One region of the Rhodococcus sp. T7 genome, then DNA from elsewhere that is predicted to be linked to it. Evidence: riboswitches for the same ligand, from Rfam matches in the RefSeq annotation. Region 1 holds a riboswitch; each other region holds the start of a gene.
What was found. Region 1 has a riboswitch for S-adenosylmethionine ahead of MLGJGCBP_RS27930 (aminotransferase class V-fold PLP-dependent enzyme). Riboswitches for the same ligand answer to the same signal wherever they lie in the genome.
Positions count from the first base shown of each region.

Region 2: linked by a shared signal. The riboswitch ahead of MLGJGCBP_RS53690 (putative leader peptide) and the one ahead of MLGJGCBP_RS27930 (aminotransferase class V-fold PLP-dependent enzyme) in region 1 are both predicted to bind S-adenosylmethionine.
Region 3: linked by a shared signal. The riboswitch ahead of MLGJGCBP_RS54215 (putative leader peptide) and the one ahead of MLGJGCBP_RS27930 (aminotransferase class V-fold PLP-dependent enzyme) in region 1 are both predicted to bind S-adenosylmethionine.

Region 1 is NZ_WXYH01000328.1:19,292-25,533, reverse strand. It holds gene MLGJGCBP_RS27955 (TetR/AcrR family transcriptional regulator) at 1-508, opposite strand, end outside; gene MLGJGCBP_RS27950 (hypothetical protein) at 633-1,724, shown strand; gene MLGJGCBP_RS27945 (YbaK/EbsC family protein) at 1,759-2,232, shown strand; gene dszD (NADH:FMN oxidoreductase DszD) at 2,320-2,904, shown strand; gene MLGJGCBP_RS27935 (hypothetical protein) at 2,910-3,536, opposite strand; gene MLGJGCBP_RS54380 (putative leader peptide) at 3,592-3,660, opposite strand; gene MLGJGCBP_RS27930 (aminotransferase class V-fold PLP-dependent enzyme) at 3,689-4,984, opposite strand; SAM riboswitch class IV at 5,036-5,150, opposite strand; gene MLGJGCBP_RS27925 (MCE family protein) at 5,232-6,242, opposite strand, start outside.
Region 2 is NZ_WXYH01000044.1:77,985-84,226, reverse strand. It holds gene MLGJGCBP_RS06790 (dipeptide ABC transporter ATP-binding protein) at 1-216, opposite strand, end outside; gene MLGJGCBP_RS06785 (ABC transporter permease) at 213-1,133, opposite strand; gene MLGJGCBP_RS06780 (ABC transporter permease) at 1,126-2,118, opposite strand; gene MLGJGCBP_RS06775 (ABC transporter substrate-binding protein) at 2,122-3,753, opposite strand; gene MLGJGCBP_RS53690 (putative leader peptide) at 3,908-3,991, opposite strand; SAM riboswitch class I at 3,996-4,089, opposite strand; gene MLGJGCBP_RS06770 (NtaA/DmoA family FMN-dependent monooxygenase) at 4,136-5,530, opposite strand; gene MLGJGCBP_RS06765 (LLM class flavin-dependent oxidoreductase) at 5,546-6,242, opposite strand, start outside.
Region 3 is NZ_WXYH01000044.1:70,166-76,407, reverse strand. It holds gene MLGJGCBP_RS06755 (GNAT family N-acetyltransferase) at 1-376, opposite strand, end outside; gene MLGJGCBP_RS06750 (ABC transporter substrate-binding protein) at 389-1,360, opposite strand; gene MLGJGCBP_RS06745 (amino acid ABC transporter ATP-binding protein) at 1,397-2,179, opposite strand; gene MLGJGCBP_RS06740 (amino acid ABC transporter permease) at 2,176-3,168, opposite strand; gene MLGJGCBP_RS54215 (putative leader peptide) at 3,319-3,393, opposite strand; SAM riboswitch class I at 3,401-3,497, opposite strand; gene MLGJGCBP_RS06735 (sulfite exporter TauE/SafE family protein) at 3,710-4,477, shown strand; gene MLGJGCBP_RS06730 (HAD-IIA family hydrolase) at 4,554-5,345, shown strand; gene MLGJGCBP_RS06725 (LppA family lipoprotein) at 5,367-5,885, opposite strand; gene MLGJGCBP_RS06720 (alpha/beta hydrolase) at 5,897-6,242, opposite strand, start outside.

The DNA.
Region 1 (6,242 bases):
CCACTTCCTCCGGGTCGACGGAGTGTTCGAGCACGAGGCCGGAGATGAGGGCCATCAGCGAGATGGCCGTGGTGCGGACGTCGAACGTGTCGTCGACTCCCCACTCCCGCGCGCGCTCGCCGATCAATTCGACGAGCCGTCCCCGGAGTTGCCGCCGCTCCCGCAGGTAGGCCTGCGCGATCTGCGGGTCGCGGGCGGCGAGCACGCCGAATTCGAGTACCAGCAGCAACCACCCCGGCTCGCGCACCATCCACGACGCGACGGCCTCCCCGCCCTTGCCCGCGGCGTCCGTGGGATTCATGCCGGCGATCTCGGCGAGCACCCGTCCCGCCAGTTCGAGTGAGCGCGCCGCGAAGAGTTCCGCGAACAGGTCCTGCTTCGATTCGAAGTTCGAATAGACCGCGCCCTTGGTGAATCCGGCCCGGCGAGCGACCTCGGCGAGCCGGGCCGCACTGAATCCGCGTTCCGCGAATTCCTCCGCCGCCGCGTCGAGGAGGCGCTGCCGCACGACGTCGCGACCGGGACGCGTCGTCGGCGCCCATTCGGTGTGACGACTGTCCCGTTGACGTTCTTCAGTCACGATACCTAGGGTATTCAATACCCACGGTATCGACAAGGATCAAGGACGTCCGATGACCACCACCGCCAGCGAAACCACCACCCCGGCTCCCGTGCACCACGACAGCCCGGTGTCGAAGTACGGCGCGCCCAAGGTGATGGCCGCGCTGGTCTTCGGCGTTCTCCTCCTCCAACTCGGCTTCATCCTCAGCTACGTGGCCGCGTTCCATCAGCCCACGCCCCGCGACATCGAGGTCGGGGTCGTCGCCGCGGCGGGACTGCCCGCCGGGACGGACCAGCAGGTCGCCGACCGGCTCGACGCGATCGACGGCAACCCGCTCCGCGCACGCGTCGTCTCGGACACCGCGGAAGGCCGCCGCCTCCTCCACGACCGTGAGATCCAGGGCGCGTTCGTTGTGAATCCCGTCGGCCCCGACACCCTGATCACGGCGAGCGCGGGTGGCAGTTCCATCTCCAGCGCGCTCGAATCGGTCTTCACCCAGGTGGAGAACAGTCAGGGTCGCGAGTTCACGGTTCGCGACGAGATTCCCGTCGGCGCGCACGACAACCGCGGCCTGTCCGGTTTCTATCTGGCGGTCGGATGGGTGGTCGGCGGCTACCTGCTCGCGGCCGCGATCGGCCTGTTCATCGGCGCCCCGCGGACGCTGCGCCAAGCGTCGGCGCACACGGCCGTCCTGTTCGGCTACGCCCTGCTCTCCGGCGCGCTCGGCGCCCTGATCACGACGCACGTGCTCGGCACGTTCGCGGGTCACTGGTTCCCGCTGTGGCTCCTCGGGACCGGTGTCGTCTTCGGCACGGCGGTGTTCACGCTCGGCCTGCGCGCCTCGGTCGGCATCCTCGCGGTGCCGCTCGCGATCGCCGTCTTCGTCATCCTGGGCAATCCCAGCGCAGGCGGCGCGTTCGGTTCGAACGTCATCCCCACGTTCTACGCGGCCATCGGGCGGTGGATCACTCCCGGCGCGGGTACCGAGGGAATCCGTAGCATCGTGTACTTCGACGACGTGGGGCTGGGACAGCCCGCGCTCGCCCTCGCGCTGTACTCCGCGGTCGGGCTGGGACTGCTGTTCGGGTTCACCGTCCGGCGCCTCCGGAAGCTGGAATCGACTACGCCCCGTTCCGATGTCGTGTCGGAAGACGCTTCTTGATGTCGTTCCAGGGGAATGGACCTACTCTTGGTTCATGCCGACGCCCCTGCACCCCCACGCCGCGCATGTCGCCGAGACTCTGATCGCGCGAGGGCACCATGGGGTGATCGTGACCCAGCCCGACTCCACCCACACCGCGGCCGAGGCGGCGGAGTCCCTGGGGGTCGATGTCGGCGCCATCACCAAGTCGCTGGTGTTCCTCCTCGACGACGACCCGATCCTGCTCCTCGTATCGGGGGCGCACGAGGTGGACCTGGCGAACACCGGCAAACGACTGCAGGGAAATTTGACCCAGGCGCCCCTCGACATGGTGCGGATCGCGACGGGGCAGCCGATCGGCGGTATCGCCCCGCTCGGCCATCCCACGAACCTCCCGACCTACGTCGACAACGCCCTGTCGGAGTACCCGGAACTGTGGGCGGCCGCCGGTCACCCGGACACCGTCTTCCGCACGTCGTTCTCGGAGTTGGTCCGGATCACCGCGGGCCTGGCGATCGACGTCGACTGAATACCGGGCGGTTCCCGCCCTTATAGTTGACGTCAGATCTCGTGAACGAGTGACACAGCGCCCACACGGGCCGACCCGGAGAATGATTTGTCCGACAGAGCCGAGAACGCCGATACCGTCGATGGTTCGGACCTCCCCCGCCACCCCGAACTCGCCCCCGGAATCTGTGCGGAGGATTACCGCGCAGCGCTGCGTCGTCACCCGGCGGGCGTCACCATCGTGACCCTCGACTCGGGGTCGGGCCCGGTCGGCTTCACCGCTTCCTCGTTTTCGTCCGTCTCGCTGGCCCCGCCGCTGGTGTCGTTCAACATCGCGAACACGTCGTCGAGCATCGACGCGCTCCATTCGGCGGGCTCGCTGGTGATCCACCTGCTCGGGGAGCACCAGCAGCACCTGGCTCAGCGGTTCTCGCGGAGCGCCGACCAGCGGTTCTCCGACGAGTCGCTGTGGGCGCGGCTCGACACCGGCGAACCGGTGCTCCACGGAACTCCCAGCTGGATGCGGGTCGTCGTGGACCAGCTGATTCCGGTCGGCGACCACACGCTCGTCATCGGCCTCGTCACCCGCGTCCACGCCGAGGCCGACGACGATTCCGCGTCGGCTCCACTGCTGTATCACGAGGGCCGGTACTACCGGCCCACTCCGCTGGGGTCAGCGAACAACGGCAACTGACCTGGTCAGGACGCCAGCACCCGTTCGACGCGGGGGAGGTCGAAGCGGCGCAGCGCTTCGTCCACGGCTTCGGCGGACGTGACGAGACCGCGCTGCTCCAGCCACGGGAGGGTGCCGTCGACGAGCTGCTCGAGAACCCTGGGCAGCGACAGCGGGAGCAGGGTCACGCCGTCGGCGACGCCGGCCGCCTGGATGTCGGCGATGAGCCCGGCGAGGCCGGCCGGAGTTCCGATGTACTGCAACGACACCGGTGCGCGCGGTGCGTCCAGCGCACTGTCGAGGAGGGCCAGCTCCTTGCGCGCGGCGCGGGCTTCTGCGGCGATGAGCACCTCGAGGTCCACCAGGACGGTGACGCTGTCGGGGTCGCGGCCGTCGGCGACGATCTCGGCACGGATCCGTGCGCGCTCCTGCTGCGCCTCACGCAGATCGGCGGCCCGGATCCGGACGACGTTCGGCGGGAACGACGTGAGGTCGAGCTGATCCGTCGAGTCGGCGGTCAGGTCCACCCAGTAGTCGGCGCCGTTGATCGGCCGCGTGCCTGCGGCGCCCTCCGCGGCCGGGTGGTGTCCCGATCCGGTCAGTTCGACGGCGACGCGGAGGGGACGGGAAACGAAGGCATTGTCTCGAGACATAAGGGTTCCTCGGGAATGACGTGTGCGTGTGAGTGAAACGGAACGGGAAGACCGGTCAGCTCGAACACATACCCGAGGCGGTTCGGCACAGATCGACATGCCGACGGCACCAGTGAGCAATCATTGTGCTCCCAGCCTGCGATGCCATGCCGTCATACTAGCGCGTCTCGCGAAAAGCGGGTCTCGGGCACCGGATTCCACTGGCCGCTCTCCTTGGCGTAGGCCCAGTTCCGGCGTCCCGCCACCAGGGTGCGCACGGCGTCGACCAGCCGATCCACGTCGTCGGAGCAGCTTCCGAGACCGACGCTCACCCGCACGGCGCCGTCGGGCCTGCCGAGGCGGCCCAGCAGCGGGTGGGCGCAGAAGCGTCCGTCGCGAACTCCGATTCCGTGTTCGGCGGACAGGTAGGCGGCGATCTCCCCCGGCTCGAAACCGTCGATCGTGAACGTCACGATCCCCACGGTGTCGGGGGCGTCCGACCACAGCCGCAGGAACTCCAGGCCGTCGACGGAGCAGAGGCCGTCGAGGAGCCTGCCGGTGAGTGCCGCCTCGTGTTCGGCCACCGTGCCGAAGTCCAGTTCGGACAGCGCATCGCACGCGGCGGCGAGGGCCGCGGCTCCGAGCACGTTGGGGGTCCCCGCCTCGTGCCGGGCGGGGGCGGGCGCCCACTGGGTGGATTCGACGGTCACGTTCCGGACCGCGCCGCCGCCCGCGAGGTAGGGCTCGGCGGCGTCGAGCCAGTCCCGGCGGCCCACGAGCACGCCGGCACCGAACGGCGCGTACAGCTTGTGCCCGGAGAAGGCGAGGTAGTCGACACCCCACTCCTCGATGTCGATGCGGCGGTGCGGTGCGAGCTGCGCGGCGTCGACGAGAATCCGTGCGCCGCAACGATGCGCCACTTCGGCGAGGGCGGCGATCGGCAGCACCTCACCGGTGACGTTGGAGGCACCCGTCACCGCGAGCAGGGCGGTGGGCTTCGAGCACAGTTCGGCGACGAGCAGCCGGACGGTCTCGTCGAGGGTATCCGCCGCCCGCACGACGCGAGAGTCCTTCCACGGCAGCAGGTTCGCGTGGTGCTCGATGTCGAGGACGACAGTGCTGCCCGGAACGCACCCGGCGAGCAGGTTCAGCGAGTCGGTGGTGTTGCGGGTGAACACCGCCACCTGGTCGTCGCACGCTCCGACGAACCGGGCCACCGAGTCGCGGGCCTTCTCGTAGCACTCGGTCGACACCCGCGAGGCGTAGCCGGCGCCGCGGTGCACGCTGGAGTACGTCGGAAGCAGGGCCCCGATACGGTCCGTGACCTGCGCCAACGCCGGCGCACTGGCCGCGTAGTCGAAGTTCACGTAGGTGCAGTCACCGCCCTGAACGAGCGGAACCCGCAGGTCGGAACCCGAAACCTGAGCCAGGGGGGCAACACACACGTCAGCGGTCAATACAGCAGTCATCACGACATCCCTCGTAGTCAGGGACTCGTCGCAGGGTCGGTGCCCTCTCGGAGTCCGCGCTTGCCGGGTCCGGTATGGACCTCAGCCTGGTCGTCACCCGGAGCACCCCGCCGCGGTGGAGGGTTGCCGACCAGCTAGCCGGGGCTTGACGCTGGTACTCGTGACCTGTTTCGAAGATTGCAGGATCGGCGCGCAGTTGTCAACTCGGCACCCGGGAGGGTCCGGGCGCCGAGTCCCACGACTCGCGTCAGTTGGGGGTGACTCCGAGCAGCGGGGCGAGCTGATTCGCAATCGGGTTGAGGTCCAGCTTGTTCGGGTCCTTCTTGGGTGTGGAGTCCCACGGCTGAACGGTGGCGGGGTCGCCGAACACGATCCGGTTCGCGCTGCGGACGCCGGTGAGACTGCCCTGCGGGGCCGCACAGGTGGCGGCGGTGTTCTGCGGGAAGTCCTGCTGCGTGTCGTCGAAGTTCGGATCCTGCCGCTTCATCTCCTGGAGGATCTCCCGGGTCCCCTCGTACCCGACGGTGCACGACGGCGGATCGTTCGTCTCGGCCACCAGGCCCAGGTGAACGGTTCCGTCGTCGGGCGCGATCGTCGACGACGCCGCCGCCACGCCCGGCAGGTACACGAACAGGGTTCGCAGGGCCGCCGCCTGCACCGAGATCACCTTCGCCGTGGCGGACAGGTTGGCAAGGTTCGTCGTGACGCCGGGGCCGACGTCCGAGACCAGTTGCCCCAGTTGCCCACTCGCCGGATTTCCATTGTCGATCAGCCGCCGGACGTCGGGGTCGCTGCTACGCAGGCGATCCGCGAGCGAGTCGAGGTCGGCACTGAAATCCTTGATCGCCGAAAACTGTTCGGACTGCGCGCCCAGAACTGTCCGGCTGTCGCGCACCAGCGCCACGGTACGGTCGAGTGATTCGGCGCCCGACGTCGAGAGCCCGGACAGCGAGTCCGCCAGCGACTGAAGGTCTTCGCCCTTTCCGTCGAATGCCGCGCCGAGTTCCGTCACGACTGTGTGGAGCGCGTCGATCGGCACGGACTCGGTCAATCCCTGTGTACTGGCGAGCAACTCCTCGACGGCTACCGGCGTGGACGTGTCGCGGGCCGCGATGCGGGAGCCGGCCACCAGGAACGGTCCGCGATCGGCGGACGGCTGCAGGTCGACGTACTGCTCACCGATCGCCGACCGGTTTGCCACAACGGCTTTCGTGGACGCGGGAATGTCGGGCGCGCTCTTGTCGATCCTCAATTCGAC
Region 2 (6,242 bases), on a different contig from region 1:
GGTGCCGGCGACGGCCCGCCCGGATCCGCTGAGCAGTCCGAGGATGGCGTGCGCCGTGGTGGATTTTCCGGAGCCGGACTCGCCGACCACGGCCACCACTTCCCCGCGCGAGACCGTGAGGTCGACGCCCTTGACGGCCACGACGGGTTCGCTCGCGCTCCCGTACGCCACCCGCAGTCCGGAGACCTGTAGTAGCGGAGTGTCGTTGGCGCTCATCGCACTTCCCTCTGTTCCAGTGCATGCCCGAGCCGGTGCGCCGACAGCACGACGGCCACGATCACCAGTCCGGGCAGGGTTGTCATCCACCACGCAGTGGCGAGGTAGTTCCGTCCCTCGGAGATCAGCGAGCCCCATTCCGGGGTGGGCGGCACCGCGCCGAATCCGAGGAAGCTCAGTGAAGACACCGCGAGGACCGCCATGCCGAACTCGACCGCCGCAAGGGCGACGACGGGGGCGTACGAGTTCCGCAGCACGTGGCGGCGCAGCACCGTGTGCCAGCGGACACCCGAGGCGAACGCGGCCTCGACGTACAACGACCTCCGCACCCGCAGCACCTCCGACCGCATCACGCGGGCGAAGTTCGCGATCAGCGACACTCCCACCGCGATCGCGACGTTGACCGTGCCGAATCCCAGTGCGGTCACCAGCGCCAGCGAGAGGAGTAGCGCGGGGATGGACAGCAGGACGTCGACGATCCGCATCAGGACGGCGTCCAGTGTGCCGCCGAGAGCGCCGGACAGTAGTCCGATCACCGAGCCGGCCACCAGCGCGATGCCCACCGCCAGCAGCGTTGCGGTCAGCGACAATCCGGCGCCGTGCACCACCCGGGTGTAGACGTCGCGGCCGATGTTGTCGGTGCCGAACCAATGCGCGGCACTCGGCGCCTGCAGTTTCTGCGCGGGCACCCCGACCAGGGGGTCACCGCTCGCGAACACCGACGGTGCCACCGCGAATCCGACCGCTCCGAGGAGCACCGCCGCCGAGGCGACGAGCACGAGGTTGCGACGCCACCACGCCACCACGCGGCGGCCGCGACCGTGCGGACGGGGCGCGGTCGCGGGAGGCGCTTCGACCGGCGGAGGGCCGTAACCCTCGGCCTCCTCGATCAGTTCCCTGGTGAGGATGTCAGACATGAACCTTCTCCTCTTCCTGCGCGACGGTGTCGGTGCGCTCGGAACTCCGCCTGCCCTCGACGATCCTGGGGTCGATCAGCGGGTAGAGCAGATCCACGGCGAGATTGACGAGGACGTAGACGAGGGAGCTCAGCACCACGATTCCCTGGACCACCGGAATGTCCTGGGCCATCACGGAAGTCTGGGTGAGCCGCCCCACCCCGGCGCGGGAGAACACCGTCTCGACGACGACCGATCCGGCCAGCAGATTGCCCACGAGCACGCCGGCGATGGTGAACGCGGGAATGCTCGACAGGCGCAGCGCGTGCCGGGTCTGGATCTGCCAGCGGGACGCCCCCTTCGCCCGCGCAGCTTCGATGAACGGCTGCCGCCACGTGGTCTGCAGACTCGCCGCGAGCACCTGGGCGATCACGGCCCCGGTCGGGAGCGCGAGTGTCACGGCGGGCAGCACCAGCGTCGCGACCCCCTGGTCGCCGAACGCGGGGAACGCCTTCAGCCGGAACGAGAACAGCTGCAGCAGGATCAGGCCCACCCAGAACGTCGGCACCGCGACACCGAGCGGGGGCAGGGAGAACAGCAGGTTCCGCACCCAGTGGATCCGCGTGTAGGTGGCGAGGAACGCGACCCCCGCCCCGAACACGACGGCGAGAATCAGCGCCGTGGACGCCAGCGCGAGTGTGCTGGGCACCGCGTTGCCGATGGCCTCGGTGACCGACTGGCCGGTGGCGATCGAGTACCCGAAGTCACCGCGGACGGCGTGACTCAGGGAATTCCAGTACTGCACCCACACCGGCTGGTCGAGCCCGTACCGTGCCTGCAGTTCCGCGACGGCGGCCGCGTCGACCGTCGTTCCGGTGGACGCCGAGTCGACGGCGATGCTCACCGGATCGGACGGCAGGAGGAACAGCACGGCGAACGACACGGTGAACGTCGCCCACAGGACGGCGATCGCCTGCAGCACGCGGAGTCCGAGGTAGCGAATCATGGGTCAGCGTCCGCTGATCCAGGTGTCGAAGAACTGGAGCCGGGCCGAGGCCTCGAACTTCAGGTCCTGCACGTTCGGGCCCGCCCCGATCGCCTGCGACAACTCCACCGTGGGGATCCACAGGCCGTTGTCGAGCACCTGCTGCTGGGCGTCGGCGACGAGCGTGCTCCGCGCAGCGGGATCGGTGGTGGCGAGCTGCTTCGCCAGCACGTCGTCGAGTGCGGGAATCTGGCCGCGGCTGTTCAGATTGCGGCCTTCGAGTCCGAACTGGGTGCGCAGGATGTCACCGTCGGCGCGGGTGCTGTTGTAATAGGTGGCGTCGAAGTCCTTGGAATTCTGGCGGGCGGTCGCTTCCGGAGTCGACACGAGGTCCAGCTGCAGGTCCACTCCCACCGCTCTGAGCTGCTGCTGCACCAATTCCAGGATGGCCTGGTTGCCGGCGAACACGGAGCTGAACAGCACGGGGAAGGCGAGCTTCTGACCACCCTTCTCACGGATGCCGTCGGCGCCGGGCACCCAGCCCGCCTGATCCAGGATCGACTTCGCCTTCTCCGGGTCGTACGTCACGTCCGGCAGTGCCACATAGCCCGGGGTACGGCTGGCCAGGGTGCTGGTGGCTGGCTTGAAGTTGGGGCCGAGCACGGTGTCGACCAGTTCCTGCCGGTTGATCGCCGGGACCAGCGCGCTGCGCACGGCGGGGTCGACCAGCGGTCCGCGGGTCACGTTGGGCTGGAAGCCGAACGGGGTTCCGGGATTCGACGTAGTGAGCACCTGCCCGCCCGCTCCTTCGATCTGCGGGGCGTCCTGCGGCAGCGCGTCGCTGATCGCGTCCAGCTGTCCCGAGGACAGGCTGCCGGTGCGGACACCCGATTCGGGGACGACGGTGAACTCGATGGTGTCGAGGTAGGCCTCACCGTCGTGGCCGAACACGTCGGAACCCCAGTTGTATCCGGCGCGCTTGGCGAGGGTGACCGACTTGTCCTGCTGGTAGTCGGCATACGTGAACGGCCCGGTACCCGAGATGCTGCCGGTGCACCGCTCTTCGGCGGACTTCGCGACGGACGCGTCGGACAGGATGCCGAGCTGCGGGGTGGACGACGCCTGGAGGAACTGCGCGTTGGGTGCGGCGAAGTCGACCTGTGCGGTCTGCAGGTCGATCACGGTGGTGCCGGTGTACCCGGTGAGGTAGCTGGCACCCAGTGCGGCCTTGGCTCCGGTGAGGGTGTTCACGATGGCGTCGAAGTTCTTCTTCACCGACTCCGCGGTGAAAGGTGTTCCGTCGCTGAACGTCACACCCTCCTTCAGGTGGAACGTGAAGGACGACGCGTCGGCGTCGGTGTCCCAGCTCTCGGCCAGCCACGGTTTCAGTTCGCCCGTCTCCGGGTCCTGGTCGGTGAGCGAGTCCACCACCTGGCGGGCCACGTAGATCGTCTGGTTGGTGCCCGACTGCGCGGGGTCGGCGCACGTGGGTGCCTGGGACAGGCCGTAGCGGAGGGTGCCGCCGGGCTGCGGCGGGCCCGCCTCCGCGGAGGAACTGCTGGAACCGCCACCGCACGCGGTGAGCGTCGTGGCCAGCACGGCGGCGGCGCCGATACCTGCCGCGATGCGGCCGCGGTGGAACGAGGACAAAGGCACTGATGGCACCGAGAACTCCGTGATCTCGAAGACGTGCCGTGCGCGCTGCCCGTCGAGTGGGCAGCGCTCACGCGCACAGAAAGGTGAGGGACACCGATCCGACGCGGATGCGGTGTGTAGAGCAGGAACCCCGGGTAGGTGTCGGGGTGTCAGGTCAGCTGTGACAGATCGAGGTGGACAGCCGGCAGAGATCGACATGCAAACGCCCCCAGGCGCTCACGAAGCCTTCGGTCAACATCGTTCCTCCATCGATCCCGGCGGTAGCACCCGCACCCGCAGGGCGGGGGGTTGCTGCGACGTCAACGAGCCAGGTCTCTCGGTCGCTCTGGATGGTCGTTACCGAGTGTAAGAGATCGCCGGTCGCCGCGCCACACGGCCCCCGCTACCCGACGGCCTGCCGGGGCGGGAGTTCCCGTCGCGACAGCGGCGGGCGGAGACCGAGATGCTCACGCAGGGTCGAGCCTTCGTATTCCGTTCGGTACGAACCGCGCTCCTGCAGTTCGGGCACGAGCAGGTCGACGATCTCGTCGAGCCCGGTGGGCACCAGATACGGAGAAACATTGAATCCGTCGGTGGCGCCGCTGCGAACCCACCGGGTGAGTTCGTCGGCGACCTGCCCGGGGGTGCCCGCGAATCCCGACCGTTGGGTCGTCGCGATCGCGACCTGCCGCAGCGACAGGTTCTGTGCCTCCGCCAGGGCCCGCCACTCGCGGGCGATGGCGAGCGGATCCTTTCCGTCGCGCGCGGCCCCGCGGGTGACGGAGATCGGCGCGGGCACCGGATCGAATTCGGGCAGTGGACCGTCCGGGTCGCGATCGGACAGATCACGACCCCATACCTGCCCGACCAGCGACAACGCCGTCTGCCCGGTGTACTGGCCTTCGAGGACCCAGCGGACCTTGTCCTCGACCTCGGACGCGTTCTCCGCGAGCACGATCTGGGTGCCCGGCAGAATCTTGATGTCGTCCTCGGGGCGTCCTGCGCGGCGCAGCCTGGCCCGGATGTCCTCGGCGAAGGCGAAGGCCTCGTCGAAATGGGTTCCGTGCCGGGAGAAGATCACGTCGGCGTGCGCGGCCGCGAAGTCCCGGCCTGCCGGTGAGTCGCCTGCCTGGAAGATGACGGGATGACCCTGGGCGCTGCGCGGCAGGGTGGGGGTGATCGTGACGTCGAATTGCGACGTGCGCCGCGGCACCTCCTGCACGCCACCCGTGGTTGCCCAGGACGGCGCGTCGGTGCTCGTCGCGACGGCGTCGTCGGCCCACCCGTCCCAGATCGCCCGGGCCGTGTCGAGGAACTGCCCGGCCCGCTCGTACCTGTCGGCGTGATCGAGGAAGCCGCCGCGCCGGAAGTTCTCACCGGTCCACGCGTTGTCCGTGGTGACGGCGTTCCAGCCGGCGCGGCCGCCGGACAGCAGGTCCAGCCCGGACAGCCGCCGGACGAGGTCGGCCGGTTCGTTGTAGGTGGTGTTCTGGGTGGCCACCAGCCCGATGTTCCGGGTGATGCCTGCCAGCGCCGCGAGTTGGGTGATCGCGTCCGGCCGGCCCACGATGTCGAGATCGAGGATCTTGCCTTCCTGTTCCCGCAGGCGCAGACCCTCACCCAGGAAGAAGGCGTCGAACAGGCCCCGCTCGGCGGTCTGCGCCACCCGTCGGAACGTTTCGAAGTCGATCTGCGATCCGCTGGTCGGATCGGACCAGATCGTCGTGTGGTTGACACCGTGGAAGAAGACACCGAAATGCACCTGGGCACCGGGTCGGGCGTACGAGTTGTCGGTCATGATCTCCACCACCTTTCAGCGAGAGGATTCTTCGAGGCGCTCGGCCCGGAATCGGTTGACGGGACGGTTGAGGCCGAGCGTGCTGCGCAGAGTCGAACCGGGAACGGGACGGTGGGCGACACCGGCGCGCAGGAGTGCCGGGATCACGTACCGCGCCAGCACCGGAAGGTCCTCGTCGACGACGGCGGGATGCAGGCGCACCCCGTCGACGTGCGAATCCAGTGCGCGCAGCAGATCCACCAGTCCGGTGGCCTCGCCCGCGAACGAGAGCCGCCCGCTCGGCGGGGCGGGAGTGGCTGCGCCGAGCGCCACGTCGAGTTCGGCGAACACGAGCGTCGCCCCGCCGTCCTTCGCCCGTCCTGCCGCGTCGGCGATGTCACCGGGTGTCGCCCCGGACACCAGCACCACGTCGACCTGGGACGGATCGGTCTGCCCGTCGATTCCGAACACCACCAGTTGCCCCTGCGGCGGTCGCGGCACGATCGCCGGACCCTTCACCGTGTACGTCTCACCCTGGAAGTCGATGTAGTGCAACCGGTCGCGGTCGACGAAGCGGCCGGTGGCGTAGTCGCGGATCACCGCGTCGTCCTCCCAGGAATCCCACAGGTCCCGGACCACGGCGATCGCGTCCCGCTCCTCCCGCGCGAGGTCGGCGGGTGCGGTGATCTCGGTCCGGTCCAGTGCCCTCGCGACCCGCGGGTCGGTGTCGCGT
Region 3 (6,242 bases), on a different contig from region 1:
GCCCGGTGGTGAGGAAGATGCGTGAGTAACCGGCCCGGACGATCTCGGCCTCGAGTTCCCGCAGCACGATGCGGCCGAGTCCGCGTCTGCGGTGCGAGGACGAGGTCCAGATCCGCTTGAGTTCCGCGGTCGTGTCGTCGTAGCGGCGGAAGGCCCCGCCCGCCACCGACATCCCGTCCTCGACCACGACGAGCAGCGCGCCCCCCGGTGCGGCGAACTCCTCCGCCGGATACGTGCTGAGGTCCTCGTACATCTGGTCCCGGGAGCGCCCGTACCGAGTGCTGTATTCGGTCGCCAGTTCTTCGAGCAGCGGCGCGGCCAGTGGATCGGTCTGATCGACGAAGACGGTCTGCACGGGGTCGGTCCTCTCGCTCACGGTTCCTCCTTGTCAGCTGGTCTTCGGGAGCCCGGGCGGGTTGACGACCGACGTCTTCACGGCCTCGTTCGCGATGTTCCAGCGGTCGAGAACCTCTGCGTACGTGCCGTTCTCGATCACGTGGTTGATGGCCTCGTTGACTGCGGTGATCAGCCCGTTGTCCTTCTTGGTGAGCACGGCGATCTCACCCTGGAGCGCGTCGCCCGCGCCCGAGAACGTTCCGGCGATCTCGGTCTCCCCGGCCTGTGCCACGTGGAACGACGACGACGGGTTGGGCCCGAAGTAGGCATCGATGCGGCCCGACGCGAGGGGCAGGTAGTAGTCGGTGGCGTTCTGGTAATAGGTGATGTCGGTGGGTTCGAGGCCGGCCGCGACGTTCTGCTCGCTCCACTTCACCAGCAGCGCTTCCTGATTGGTGCCGGAGGAGACCGCGATCTTCAGGCCCGCGACGTCCTTGGGTTCCTTGATCTGGATTCCGCTGTCCTTCTTCGTCTCGAACGCGACCGTGTCGAGGCGGTACGTCGAGAAGTCGTACTTCTCCTTCCGCTCCTCGGTGACGGTGACGTTGGAGATGAAGGCATCGGCCTCCCCCGAATCGATCCGGACGAAGTTCTGCGCCCAGTCCGCCGCCTGAAGGTCCACCTTCAGGCCAAGAACGTCGCCGATCAGGTACGCGAAGTCGGTCTCCGAGCCGATGAGCGTCTTGTCGTCGTCGGCGTAGAAGCGCAGCGGCGGGGCGGAACCGGCGCTGCCCGTCACGATGAGCGTGCCGCGGTCGCGGATCTGCGGGGGAACCTTCGCGGCGATCGACTCGACCTCGTCGGTGGTGATGCGATTCTGATCTGCGGTGAGGTTGTATCCGGTGGCGGAGGTCGGCCCCGCCCCCTCGTCCTCGACGTCGCCGCCACCGCACGCGGCGGCGAGCAGCGCGACGGTGGTGAGGGCCGAGGCCAGAATCTTCTTACGGAACCGTGCGGTGGACATGTGCGCCTTTCGGGGATCCACACCGGGGTGTGGAGGTCAGAGAACTCGGGAGAGGAATGCTTTGGTGCGGTCGTGCTGCGGGTCGTCGATGACCTGCGCGGGCGGGCCCTGCTCCACGACGACGCCGGCGTCCATGAAGACGGCCGTGTCGGCAACCTCCCGCGCGAAACCCACCTCGTGGGTGACGATGACGAGGGTGGCGCCGTCGCGTGCCAGTTGTTTGATGACGGCGAGGACCTCACCGACCAGTTCGGGGTCGAGGGCCGACGTGGGCTCGTCGAACAGGATCACGGCCGGACGCAACGCGAGGGCTCGGGCGATCGCGACCCGTTGCTGCTGGCCGCCGGACAGTTGCCGCGGGTACTCGTGGGCTTTGTCACCCACGCCGACCCGTTCCAGCAGGGCGATCGCCTCGGCCTCGACCTCGGTCCGGTCGCGGCCCTGCGCCGACACCGGTGCCTCGACCACGTTCTCCAGCACCGTGAGGTGCGGGAACAGGTTGAAGTTCTGGAACACGAATCCGATCCGGGACCGCTGCCTCAGGATGTCGCGTTCCCGCAGTTCGTGGAGTTTGTTCCCCTTGCGCCGGTAACCGATGAGGTCGCCGTCGATCCGGATGGTGCCCCGGTCGACCTTCTCCAGGTGGTTGAGCGTGCGCAGCAGCGTGGACTTGCCGGAACCCGACGGGCCCAGGATCACCGTCACCTCACCCTTGCGGACCAGCAGGTCCACACCCTGGAGGACTTCGAGTGCGCCGAAGGACTTGTGGACTCCGCGAACCTCCACCGCGAACTCCGCCTGCTGGGTGTCGGTGGTCATTTCGTGGCACCTCTCGGTACGGAGACACCGGCGTCGCGGATCTCGGCGAATTTCCGGGTGACCTTCTGCCACGGAGTCGGGGGCAGCGCCCGCGCCGATCCGCGCGCGTAGTGCCGCTCGACGTAGTACTGGCCGATCGACAGCAGCGTGGTCAGGATGATGTACCAGATGGTCGCGACCATCAGCAGCGGCACGACGCGACCGTTGCGGCCGAAGATCACCTGAACCTGGTAGAACAGTTCCGCGATCGCCATCGTTGACACGATCGACGTGCCCTTGAACAGGCTGATGACCTCGTTCGCGGCGTTCGGCAGGATGCCGCGCATCGCCTGGGGCAGAACGATCTTGAAGAACTGGCGACGACGCGGAATGCCCAGCGACTGCGCCGCCTCGATCTGCCCGTGGTCCACCGAGATGATGCCGGAGCGGATGATCTCGGCGGAATACGCGGCCTGGTGCAGCGCAAGACCGATGACGGCGGCGGTGAAGCCGCTGATGACGCCGTTGACCTCGAACGTGAAGAAGTCCGGTCCGAACGGAATGCCCAGCGACAGAGTCTGATACAGGTACGTGATGTTGAACCAGAACAGGAGTTGCACGATCAGTGGGATCGACCGGAACGCCCAGATGTATACCCAGGCGATCACCTGCAGCACCGGGTTGTGCGACAGTCTGCTGACCGCCAGCACCACACCGAGCGCGAATCCGAGGACCGTCCCCCAGAGTGTCAGCTTCACCGTCATCCACAGGGCCTGCAGCACGGACCCGGCGGTGAAGTACTTGGCGAACGTCGCCCAGTCCCATCCCGGGTTGGTGGCGAGGCCGTGGACGAACTGGGCGAGTAGCACCAGCACGGCGGCGCTGATCACCCAGCGCCACGGGTGCCACCGCCGCGCGACCTGCAGGGCGGCGTCCGCCGGCCGGTCACCGGCGCCGGAGGGTTCGGAATCGAGGGGCGCGACCGAACGCGCCCGGGCGGGGGCGCTCACACTTGCTCACCACTGGAAACAGACATCACTGAGGCGGCCTTTCACCTGGAAACGGGACGGGACGGGAGGCGGGCGCGTCTTCCGCGGGATGCGGGCGCGCGTCAGGCGCTCACCTGGCGTTTTACCCGGGGAGCGTGCTGTGAGACCTCGTCAACAGTGGCAGGAAGTGGTCCGGCACAGGTCGATGTGCCGTCTGCGCCACGCGGGGCGCGCGGGGTAATTCATGTGCTGCCTTCCATCGATCCCGGCGGTAGCACCCGCACCCGAATGATTCGGAAGGGTTGCTGCGACGTCAACGAGCCAGGTCTCTCGGTCGCTCTGGATGGTTGAAGCGAACACTAGCTGCATTCCCGGACGTCGTCAACACGGGGTATTTCCCTGCAACACAGGGGAAATGGTGCCGAGCGAACGCAAGAATCACCGTGCGTAGAAGTGCTGACAAGTGGCCGGGGATGCGGTTGGATGGAACGCGCAGTCACGTATCGCCACCGTCGCGCGACCCGGCTGCCGGGCCGTCCGCGGCCCTTGTAACGTCGCCTCGGTGACACCACTCGAAGTCATCGCGATCCTGGTTGCCGGCGTCGGCGCGGGCGCGATCAACGCCATCGTCGGCAGCGGCACGCTCATCACCTTCCCCACCCTGGTGGCATTCGGGTTCCCTCCGGTGACCGCCACGATGTCGAACGCGATCGGCCTGGTCGCCGGTGGCGTGTCCGGCACGTGGGGGTACCGGCGGGAGCTGGCCGGGCAGGGACCGCGGCTGCGGTGGCAGATCCCGGCGTCTCTGTGCGGTGCGGTACTCGGCTCGTGGCTGTTGCTGCACCTCCCCGAAACGGTGTTCGAACTCGTCGTCCCGGTGCTGCTGATCCTCGCCCTGATCCTGGTGGTGCTGCAGCCGAAGATCCAGGCCTGGGCGAAGCAGCGCGGCAGCCACGAGGCGGGCCTGAGCACCACGCGACTCACCCTGCTCACCGTCGGCACGTTCGCCGTCGGCGTGTACGGCGGATACTTCACCGCTGCGCAGGGCATTCTACTGATGGGTGTGATGGGCGCCATCCTGCCGGAGAGCCTGCAACGGATGAACGGCGCGAAGAATCTGCTGTCGCTCATCGTCAACGTCGTCGCGGCGACCGCCTACACGCTCGTGGCCTTCGACCGGATCAGCTGGGCGGCCGCCGGCCTCATCGCGGTGGGCTCGCTGATCGGAGGCGTCCTCGGGTCCCGCTACGGCCGCCGCCTGTCCCCCACCGCACTGCGGGGAACCATCGTCGTCGTCGGCCTCGTCGGCCTGTTCCGGCTGCTCGCATAGTCGCGCATGCACCCTCCCGCTCCCCCATACTGAGTTGGTGAGCAACGAAGTAGAGCACCCGGGCTGGACCTATCTCATGGACATGGACGGCGTTCTCGTCCACGAAGAGCATCTGGTCCCCGGGGCCGACCTGTTCCTGGCCGAACTCCGGGAGTCCGGTACCCCGTTCATCGTCCTGACCAACAATTCCATCAGGACGCCGCGCGATCTCCGCGCCCGGCTGCTCCGCACCGGGCTGGACATTCCCGAGGAATCGATCTGGACGTCCGCCCTCGCCACCGCGACGTTCCTGGCGAACCAGCGCCCCGGCGGCAGCGCCTACGTCGTCGGCGAATCCGGGCTCACCACCGCACTGCACGACATCGGATACGTCCTCACCGAGAACGATCCCGACTACGTGGTCCTCGGCGAGACCCGCACCTACTCGTTCGAGGCCATCACCACCGCAATTCGTTTGGTGGAGAGGGGTGCTCGCTTCATCGCCACCAACCCGGATCCCACCGGACCGTCGCGCGAGGGTTCGCTTCCGGCCACCGGATCCGTTGCGGCCCTGATCAGCCGGGCCACCGGCCGCGACCCGTACTACGTGGGCAAGCCGAATGCGCTGATGATGCGCTCGGCGCTGCGGGCCATCGGTGCGCACTCCGCGAACACACTGATGATCGGTGACCGCATGGACACCGACATCGTCTGCGGACTCGAGGCCGGGTTGCAGACCATCCTCGTCCTCACCGGAATCTCGACGCGGGATTCGGTGGAACTGTTCCCCTACCGCCCCACCGCGGTGCTCAAATCGGTCGCCGACCTCGTCGGCCGTACGTCGGATCCGTTCGGCAATGCGGCTTCGCCGCCCGTGAGTACTTATTAACCGCGGGACGTTAACAAGTACTCACGGGTGGCGGCAGCCAGTGATGCCCCGGAGGGAGGTTGCCTTGTACGTCCCGAACGTGATCCGGTTCCCGTCTTCGCCGGCGAACGTCACATCGTGCCGTCCGGGTTCGTCGACGTGAATGTCGAGGCGATCCATCCCGGCGTCGGTGGCGACCAAGCGGGCCGCCGCCAGCACCGCGGGCCAGTCGGCGTCGCGGACCGGGGTGTCGGACAGCAGCGCTCGCGTGGTGACGGACTGCCCCTCCGTGTACGCGTACGGCCCGGGGCAGCCGCCGCCCTGGCTCCGTTCGCGATGCCACCGCCACCGGACGTCCGGAGCGATCGCACCGACGGCTTCGCTGATCCGCACCAGCGCATCGGTGACGTGTCTCTCGGTGACGGCGAGCGTCGGCCTGGCGCTCAGGCTCTCGGCCGCCGCCGCGATCTCCTCGTCGCTGAAGTTGTACGGGTTGCCCGTCACGCCACCACATCCGCTCGTCAGGATCGCCGCGCCGATCACGGCGAATGTCTTCGTCAACCACCGGATCATCACCGAAGCGCCAGTTCCGGCAGACCCGCCGCGATCACGGCCATGTTGTAGCCGGACGCCCGTAGCTCACCGTTGTCGCTCGGCCGTGGGTACTCGCTGTGCCCGTTGGCATCTTCCCGCCGCACGCCGTCGGGGGTCGTCGCCTCCCGCACCGACAGTTGCTCGAGGTCGGTCTGCACCGGATCCGGTCCGAGCCGGCCGAAGCCGTCCGCCAGGGTGATCGGGTCGTCGTGCGCGCGCATCACGAACCCGTGGCCGGGCGCCAGTCCGAGGTCCGATTCGTCGTTCGCATCGAAGCCGGGCGAACCGTAGAACACGGCGTCGTCCACCGGCTGTCGCGGTCCG